One region of the Sporosarcina sp. P1 genome, then DNA from elsewhere that is predicted to be linked to it. Evidence: riboswitches for the same ligand, from Rfam matches in the RefSeq annotation. Region 1 holds a riboswitch; the other holds the start of a gene.

Region 1 (4,420 bases):
AGTTCAGCGATTGATTCGTTCTGTTCTGGAAGGTGTTCAAGAATGCTTTGAACAAACGGATAATCTTCATGATCTTTATTTATCGAAAAGAAAATCCATTGACCCCTGCGTTCTTCTTTCACTAACTTAATATCTCTAAGTTTACGTAAGTGCTGGCTAATCGCGGGCTGACTCATCTTGAAAATCTCAACAAATTCACATACACAACATTCATGTGACTGGAGTAACTTCATCATCGTCAACCGTGTCGGATCTCCGAGCAATTTTAATAGTTGTGATGCTCGTTGCAGATCAATCGTTACTGTTGTATTCATGTATCATCCCTCCTCAGAGTGCTTAGAAAACTTTCGAATTCATCAACATTATATAAGCATATGCTTATATACGCAAGTATGTTAATTGTTTAAATAAAATAAAAGCCGACAATACCTCAATCGAGGGAAGGTCAGCTTTTATTTTATCCTTTCGTAAATATAATTTGGAATGAAAAAATACGAGAAATTAAGCCATATTCCTTACAATTACAAAAGGCTTGATAAGGAAGGAATACTTAGTGAAACGAGTAATTTTAAGGTCTAACCTTATTCAACTAAAGGGCGCGATTGTTGAACATCAAAAGCCTGATTTCCCTAGCATTTAAAAGGGAAATCAGGCTTTATTATTAGTATTTATTTAACTTGCAAGTTATTCTTTTGGTTCTTGGTTATTAAAGACACAAAAAACAGCCTACTTATTCGATAAGTAGACTGTTTTCACTATAAACACTACATATTTCATGTTTCTAAATCGCTCTGTAACGCATTTAGAAAAGATTTCGTAGGTAATCCTCCATTAAACGCTAATTTGAAGCCTTATTTAAAAGAGAAAAACCCATTATTAATTTTGGTCGATCCAGTAAGCAATTAGTTCACTGGCACTCATGCCGGAATCGTCTGCTAATGATCGTAACTTTCTCTTATGAGTAGGTGTTAGCATTATTGACATCTGTTCTTTCGTTTCTTTAATTTTTTTAGGTGGAATACTGCTCTTAGTGAAAGGTGCTTTCGTATTGACTTCTTCTTTGGCTTTATTAAAATTATTGAATTTATCCATTGTCAATTAACTCCTTTATTTTTCGTTTATTATTGAAATGATTTTTTCAAATAGAACATTAATAGTATTATAAAAACCTTCGTGCCTCGCTCTTTCCTTGTTGTTCATAGTATCTTGCATTTTAAAAATACTTCTATCTTCTAAAAGTGTTTTCGCAAGTAATTCCTTTTTCTGAACCATGCCTAGATAATTGGGCTGTAATTCAACGATTTCTAAAAACGGTTTACTACTATTACCAATCTGATCTGCTTTATTAGCGATCAAATAAGGTGTAGCGGTAATATATGTTTGAAGAGAAAGTGAGTCAACTATTTCTTCTTTCAGATTATCTAGGTTTCCTCTAGTTCTAACCATGCTCGGAAACCATTTCGAGAAGGTTCAGAAGCACCTAATACTATATCAGCTACGGCTAAAAAATTGTTAGTCATAAGACTGAGGGTACATCTCTTTATTTGATTTAGGATTCTGACGTTTGGAATTTAGTGGATAAATATAAAATATATATAAATGAAGAGGTAACATATTTTCAACTAGTAGGTGTATAAAAGTTAATAGAAAATCTAGAATGAAGGATTTACTTTTACTCAATTAAGGTGTGGAGTTGTTGTGTAAGACTTACTACACTTCAATCGGGTGCGTTTTGGGAAGTACGTTTGAAGCACTTACTTAGTTGAACTTCGCTACAGCCGGCTACACCGAGAGCCATAACGAAGAACGGCTTTTGCGAGTGAAGCGAAGTGGGGTGCACCGCTCGCCCATAGGACATTCGTCAGGCTGTAGCGCAGATCAACGAGTTCCAACCACTGTAAAGTTAGGATGCGATTGCAGTGTAGACAAAATAGCGCGATGAACTTACACCGTCTATTGATTTTACCTCGCGAAAACTATATGCTTAGTAACAGTTACATAGAGTATTTTGGTTCTTTGTCCCGTAAACAAAGAGTAAATAGGAATCAGGTGAAAATCCTGAGCGGTCCGGCCACTGTAATGGGAAAATTGCCCCTAAGTCAGGAGACTTGCCAAAGTATGTAAGCATGACACCTTCCGGTAAAGGGTGATTTGTGTATCATTCAATTTGTGCAGTTTAATTATTGAACATACATGGTCCCCATCTCATTCAGGAGGTGGGGACTTTTTGAATTCAAAACGCTGTGCACAACATCCCTTTATAAGTAAAGAAAGGACGAGTTGGATGAAAAAAACGAAGAATGCATTCATGAAATACAAAAATTATATCTATTACAGCCTTATCGTCTTACTTCTATTTAGCACAATTACATATGCGGCGACTTCTACTGAAGAAACGACTCCATTTGATTTCAATGAAAAAGTGGTGGCTTCTACGCTAAAGTTAGCTAGCGGGGGAAGTGGGTCTTCTGATACGGAACCGAATCAAACGATGGAAAATGATGCTGATCAAGAAAACCCGCAACAACCGACAAATCTGGACAAGCCGCAAAAGGAACCGCAAGAACAGCCGCACGATCAACAAAAACCTGAGCCGGAACCGCAAAATAAGCCGATGGACAAGCCGGGAACTACTACACCCGATGCGAAACCGGATTCAAACGACAAAAACACCGCACCTGCTGACGGCAATACAGCCCCGGCACTAGGTAAACCAAAACCAAATGCCAAGCCAGACATCGAAATCGTCGATATCGCGGATCAGCAAAATCGCTACTTTACTACGAACATCACCAATAATGAAACCGTTACCAGCCCATTATATAACGTCAACGTAAATCATCTGGACGATACACTCATTCCCCAGGAAATGAACGTCAAGCTAAATGGCAAGAAACTGGATGACTACCAAGGTGTCATCATGCTAACGGAAGGCACGAACGATATTCAATTTCAAGTAATCTATAAACAAACGAATAACAAACTACTGCGCGTCAGTCAGTCGTATCGCGTGATGCTGAATGCTCACGATATCGTCATTACGACGCAATTAAAAGATCAAACCGTGAATGAAGAATCTCTTACATTCACAGCAACAGCCACGCAAGGTGAACTAGATGCCAAACTAACGGTCTTCGTCAATAACAAAGAACTAAAGCCACTGGCTGGCAGCGCGTATAAAGCCACACTAGCTGAAGGGAAAAATACGCTCAAGCTCACCGCGCAACGACATGGGAAAAAAGCGGACCAGACCTATACCGTGATCTATGAGAAAGAAAAAATCGCTATTTCATTGAAAACAGACTTAAAAGACCAACAAGCTAATGGCGCAGATTTTTCATTCTATGCGAAAGCTACAGCGAATGAAGTAGAAGTACCACTCCGCATTACCGTAAATGATCAACTGGTAAAATCATCGGATAGTACGAATTATCATGTACAGCTGAGCAATGGAACGAACATTATTAAACTCGTTGGACAATATAAAGACGAACAATTGGAACGGCAGTATACAATCACTTATAACGATCCGAATGAGAACGGGAACCCGCAAGTAGATCCCGATGCACCGAAACTCGTGACCGATCTAAAATCAGGCAGGAAAGTCAAAGGAGACATCAAGACGATCAATGTCTGGCCGGTAACTGCATCAGGGGAACGCATTCGAGGGAAAAACGTCCAAGTGCAAGTCAATGGAGAAAATATTCCGTTCACATGGGATGACAGCGTGAAAACCAGTTATAAACTTACATTGCGAACGGGACAAAATACCGTCACGATCAAAGTATGGGACGATGAAGGGCGCACAGTGGCAGAAACATTCACGGTCACGTCAGTAGCACCTGCAGAAGATGGTGTCATCGGTCAAGTAACGATCAGTCTAGAAGCTTCGGTATTAGGAATTCCCTATCTCATCAAGCCGACGAAGATGGATATACACCAAGGCCAAAGAGGTTCCTATATTCTGGATCAGCTACTGCGCAATAATGGTTTCACATATGGAAAAACTGGAAACCTCGACAGCAGTTTCTATTTGCGAGACGTCAGTAAGCCGGGCATGTTGAACAATGTAGCGATTCCCGATGATCTATGGGAAGTAGTCGAGAAAGTGTCTACCACTTCAAATCGGGATGCCTATTCACCAGATAGTTTAAGTGAATTTGATTTCGCGAACGGCTCTGGCTGGATGTACAGCGTCAATGGCGATTACCCGAACTATGGATTTTCGGATGCTTATTTCCTCGATGGAGATGTAGTGAGAGTTCGCTATACCCTTCATTATGGTAAAGATATTGGTGGGCATGACAGTTCAGGTACAAGTGATGCGAATTGGGATAAAGAATGGTAAGGAAAGAGAAGTGACGGAATGAGAAATGTCTATGCATGGCTAGTGACGATCGTGATGATGACGGCGGTATTA
Region 2 (4,420 bases), on a different contig from region 1:
CAAGCATTTACAATTAGTGCCGCGTCACGTGTAGGGACAGGTAACGTAGCAGGGGTAGCCCTTGCGATCGGAATCGGTGGGCCCGGCGCGGTATTCTGGATGTGGGTTATCGCTATAATCGGTATGGCGACTGCATTCATTGAAAGTACATTGGCGCAAGTGTATAAAGTGAAAGACGGCGATACTTTCCGCGGAGGGCCGGCGTATTATATGCAAAAAGCGTTAGGCTGGCGGAAACTTGGTATTGTCTTTGCGATTTTACTGACGATGTGTTTCGGATTCATCTTTAACGCAGTGCAATCGAACACAATCAGTCAATCGTTCACAGACGTATTCGGCATTCCACATTGGGCTGTAGGAGTTGGACTCATTGCTCTGACGGCAGTAATTGTCTTTGGTGGTGTGCAGCGTATTGTTAAAGTAACGCAGACTATCGTACCTATAATGGCAACATTTTATATTATCGTAGCATTGTATATTGTGATATTGAACATTACAGAAGTTCCAGCGATGATTGCATTAATTTTCGAGCACGCATTCGGTATTAAAGAAATCATGGGTGGCGGAATCGGTATGGCTATGATGCAAGGTGTACGCCGAGGTCTGTTCTCCAATGAAGCAGGTATGGGTAGTGTGCCAAACGCAGCAGCTACAGCGAACGTATCGCACCCAGCAAAACAAGGACTCGTACAATCATTAGGCGTATTTTTCGATACCATCATCATCTGTTCAGCAACTGCCTTCATTATCTTACTTGGCGGCTTGTACCAATCAGGCGAAACAAACGGTATCTTATTGACGCAAGCATCCATGGAAGTACACGTAGGCGCATGGGCACCATACTTCATCGCCGTAGCGATCATGTTCTTCGCCTTCAGTTCCATCATCGGTAACTACTACTATGGCGAAACGAACATCGAATTTATCAACGCTAACGTCTTGTGGAAACGAATCTACCAAGTTCTCGTACTCGCTATGGTCTACTTCGGAGCCGTTGCAAAAGTACAAGTCGTCTGGGACATGGCCGACTTATTCATGGGACTAATGGCCATCATTAACTTAGTCGTTATACTACTCCTGGGCAAAATTGCCTTCAAAGTACTCGACGACTTCACCAAACAACGAAAGGCGGGCAGGAACCCCGTCTTCAAAGCAGCTAGCATCCCTGATTTAAAAGGCGCAGAGTGTTGGGAAGAAACAGCTGAAAGAGCAGAAGATCGTTTGTGATATTGATAGATAATATTGGGCTTTTTATATTTTGATCTTAAGACTTTGAATTGGAACTAATAAATACAGTGAATTTTCTAGGTGGTCTACGTTAGAAAGTAGGATTGTAGCGTAAGCAGTTGGCGACTCCGGGAGGATCAGCGTGAGTCTGAGACCCTGGCCAGGTGCCTTAATTTCTGCAAAGTACACAGAAATACGGCAAAGCGAACCCTTCGCTGTTCGCTTGGCTCAGGCCACGCCCTTCGGAAAGCGTCCCCCTGCTGTAGCGGAAATCCCTTCTCCTCACTAATTTCACTATCTAATTAAAACGTTCACACAAACAATTTAGTCAAGAAGTAAAAAGTTTGATATACTATAAAATACTGAATAACAAAAGTCGAATCGTAGTTCAGAAGAAGGATTCTGAACATCGGTTCGATTTTTGTTTTGCATGTTTGAACACAACATGTTAGGGTTATATATGAATCAATACACTATATATAGTGTGTAACAGCAATTAGATGAATTGGTACCCACCACGTTTAAAAGGGAATCCGCCACGAACGGAGCTGCCCCCGCAACTGAGGGCACGGACGACTATCTTGTAAAACCACTGCTTCGGCGGGAAGGAAAGATGGAAGAGCGATGTGCCAGCCAGTAGACCTGCCAGTCATCTCAGCAAAACATTCTTCGGGGTTGGAGAGTGAAAGCACAAAGCAGTCTTTTTTCAGTCTGCCTAAAACTTTCCGCTATCTACTAAGCGTCAATTGACGACTCCCGATTTTATTGGGAGTTTTTTTATTTAGTATATAACCGAACTAATTAACTAAAGGGAGCGGATATAATGGCTATTATTCAAGAAGCTGTGGGACTTAATCTATTGATGGAAAACTTACAAGAGGAATTCGGCAAGAAACAAATCGAACCGTTGATCGAAGCGAGCGAAAAATTCCAGGAGCGTCACCCGGCAAGCTCGGCAACTGAGTGGACGAATGCGATGGTGCTAGAGTCTTTAAGCCGTATTGATGAAGCGACCACGTATTGGACGTTTGTAGCTGCGCGTATTTATTTATTCGACGTCTATGCAAAGCAAAAAGCATTGCGTGGAGCGGATGTGTATACCGATTTTGCGAAAAATGTAGAACGCTTGGTGGAACAAGGTTTATATACACCTGTTCTGACAGAGAAATACAGCCAAGACGAGCTTCAGGAAATCGGCAAGCTACTCGATCCTTCTCGTGACCTTTTATTCACATATATCGGATTGAAAACATTGGTAGACCGTTACGTCACCGTAAACTTTAAGAAACAATCAGTGGAGCTTCCACAAGAGCGCTGGTTAATCATCGCCATGACGTTAATGCAAGATGAAACAGTAGACCGCATTCATAAAGTCGGCGAAGCATATTGGGCGATGAGCAACTTGTACATGACCGTTGCGACACCTACATTATCGAATGCAGGCAAGATGCACGGACAGCTATCAAGTTGCTTTATCGATACAGTGGATGATTCCTTACAAGGGATCTACAACAGCAACACTGATATCGCGAACTTGTCGAAATTCGGCGGCGGAATCGGTGTCTATATGGGGAAAGTTCGTTCTCGCGGTGCATCGATTCGTGGCTTCGAAGGGGCATCAAGCGGTGTTCTCCCATGGATCAAACAGCTGAACAATACAGCAGTCAGTGTCGACCAACTCGGTCAACGTCAAGGGGCTGTAGCCGTTTATCTTGACGTATGGCATCAAGACATCTTCACATTCCTTGATCTCAAGCTCAATAACGGTGATGACCGTTTGCGCGCACATGACATTTTCACAGGCGTTTGCTTGCCGGACTTATTCATGGAGAAAGTCGAGTCCCGCGAAGACTGGCATTTATTCGATCCACATGAAGTCCGTACGAAAATGGGCTATTCATTAGAAGACTTCTATGACGAAACAAAAGGGAAAGGAACATTCCGCGAGAAGTATGAAGAATGTGTCCGCAATGAAGATTTATCCAGAGAGACGGTTTCAGCGATTGAAATCATGAAGCGTATCCTACGTAGCCAGCTCGAGACAGGAACGCCATTCATGTTCTACCGTGATGAAGTAAACCGTATGAACCCGAATAAGCATGAAGGCATGATTTATTCTAGTAATTTGTGCTCAGAAATACTTCAAAATATGTCAGCATCTACACATGAATCCGTAACACTAGAAGACGATATGGTCGTCACACGCACGAAGCCAGGCGATTTCGTTGTATGTAACCTGTCATCGATTAACCTTGGAAGAGCGGTTACAGCAGACGTGCTAGACCGTTTGATCCGCATTCAAGTGCGTATGCTCGATAACGTCATTGATCAGAACCAAATCCCAGTTGTACAAGCACAACGCACAAATGCGCGCTACCGTGGAATTGGACTTGGCACATTTGGCTGGCACCATTTACTCGCATTGAAAAATATTCAGTGGGAATCGGATGAAGCGGTGAATTTCGCAGACGAGCTGTATGAAAATATCGCGTATTTGACAATTAAAGCTTCAATGGAATTATCGAAAGAAAAAGGCGCATATCCATTGTTCGATGGTTCGGATTGGCAAACGGGCGAATACTTCGAGCAACGCGAATACGATTCGAATAAATGGCGTGAACTGCGCATGGATGTGGCAATGAACGGTATGCGGAACGGCTACTTGATGGCAGTCGCACCAAACAGTTCAACTTCGGTTATCGCAGGTTCAACAGCGTCAATCGACCCAGTATTCAAACCGTTCTACCATGAAGAGAAGAAAGACTATAAATTACCGGTTATTGCACCGGATCTAGATCATAATACGTATGACATTTACCGTCGTTCTGCTTACATCGTCGATCAGCGCTGGTCTATCAAGCAAAACGCCGCGCGTCAGCAACACATCGATCAGTCAATTTCATTCAATATTTATGTACCGAACTCCATCCGCGCATCTGTTATTTTGGATTTGCACTTGCAGGCATGGAAATCCGGCATGAAAACCACGTACTATATGCGTTCAACTGCAGCGGAGATTGAGGAGTGCGAGTGGTGTCATTCTTAATCGCCTATGCATCCTGGAGTGGCAACACACAGGAAGTAGCGGAATTGATTACGGAAAGTTTACAAAGTGAAGGCGTCGAAGTCGATACCTATCGTATCGGCATCGGTGTCATTCCAAACGTTAAAGAATACGACGCGCTCTGCATCG

What was found. Region 1 has a riboswitch for cobalamin ahead of CSV73_RS10475 (DUF4430 domain-containing protein). Riboswitches for the same ligand answer to the same signal wherever they lie in the genome.
Region 2: linked by a shared signal. The riboswitch ahead of CSV73_RS06435 (ribonucleoside-diphosphate reductase subunit alpha) and the one ahead of CSV73_RS10475 (DUF4430 domain-containing protein) in region 1 are both predicted to bind cobalamin.

What each region holds. Positions count from the first base shown of each region.
Region 1 is NZ_PDYS01000009.1:98,444-102,863, reverse strand. It holds gene CSV73_RS10490 (ArsR/SmtB family transcription factor) at 1-314, opposite strand, end outside; gene CSV73_RS10485 (hypothetical protein) at 877-1,092, opposite strand; gene CSV73_RS10480 (hypothetical protein) at 1,108-1,446, opposite strand; cobalamin riboswitch at 1,993-2,130, shown strand; gene CSV73_RS10475 (DUF4430 domain-containing protein) at 2,285-4,348, shown strand; gene CSV73_RS10470 (prenyltransferase/squalene oxidase repeat-containing protein) at 4,367-4,420, shown strand, end outside.
Region 2 is NZ_PDYS01000004.1:59,666-64,085, reverse strand. It holds gene CSV73_RS06440 (alanine/glycine:cation symporter family protein) at 1-1,227, shown strand, start outside; cobalamin riboswitch at 1,716-1,891, shown strand; gene CSV73_RS06435 (ribonucleoside-diphosphate reductase subunit alpha) at 2,051-4,273, shown strand; gene CSV73_RS06430 (flavodoxin) at 4,261-4,420, shown strand, end outside.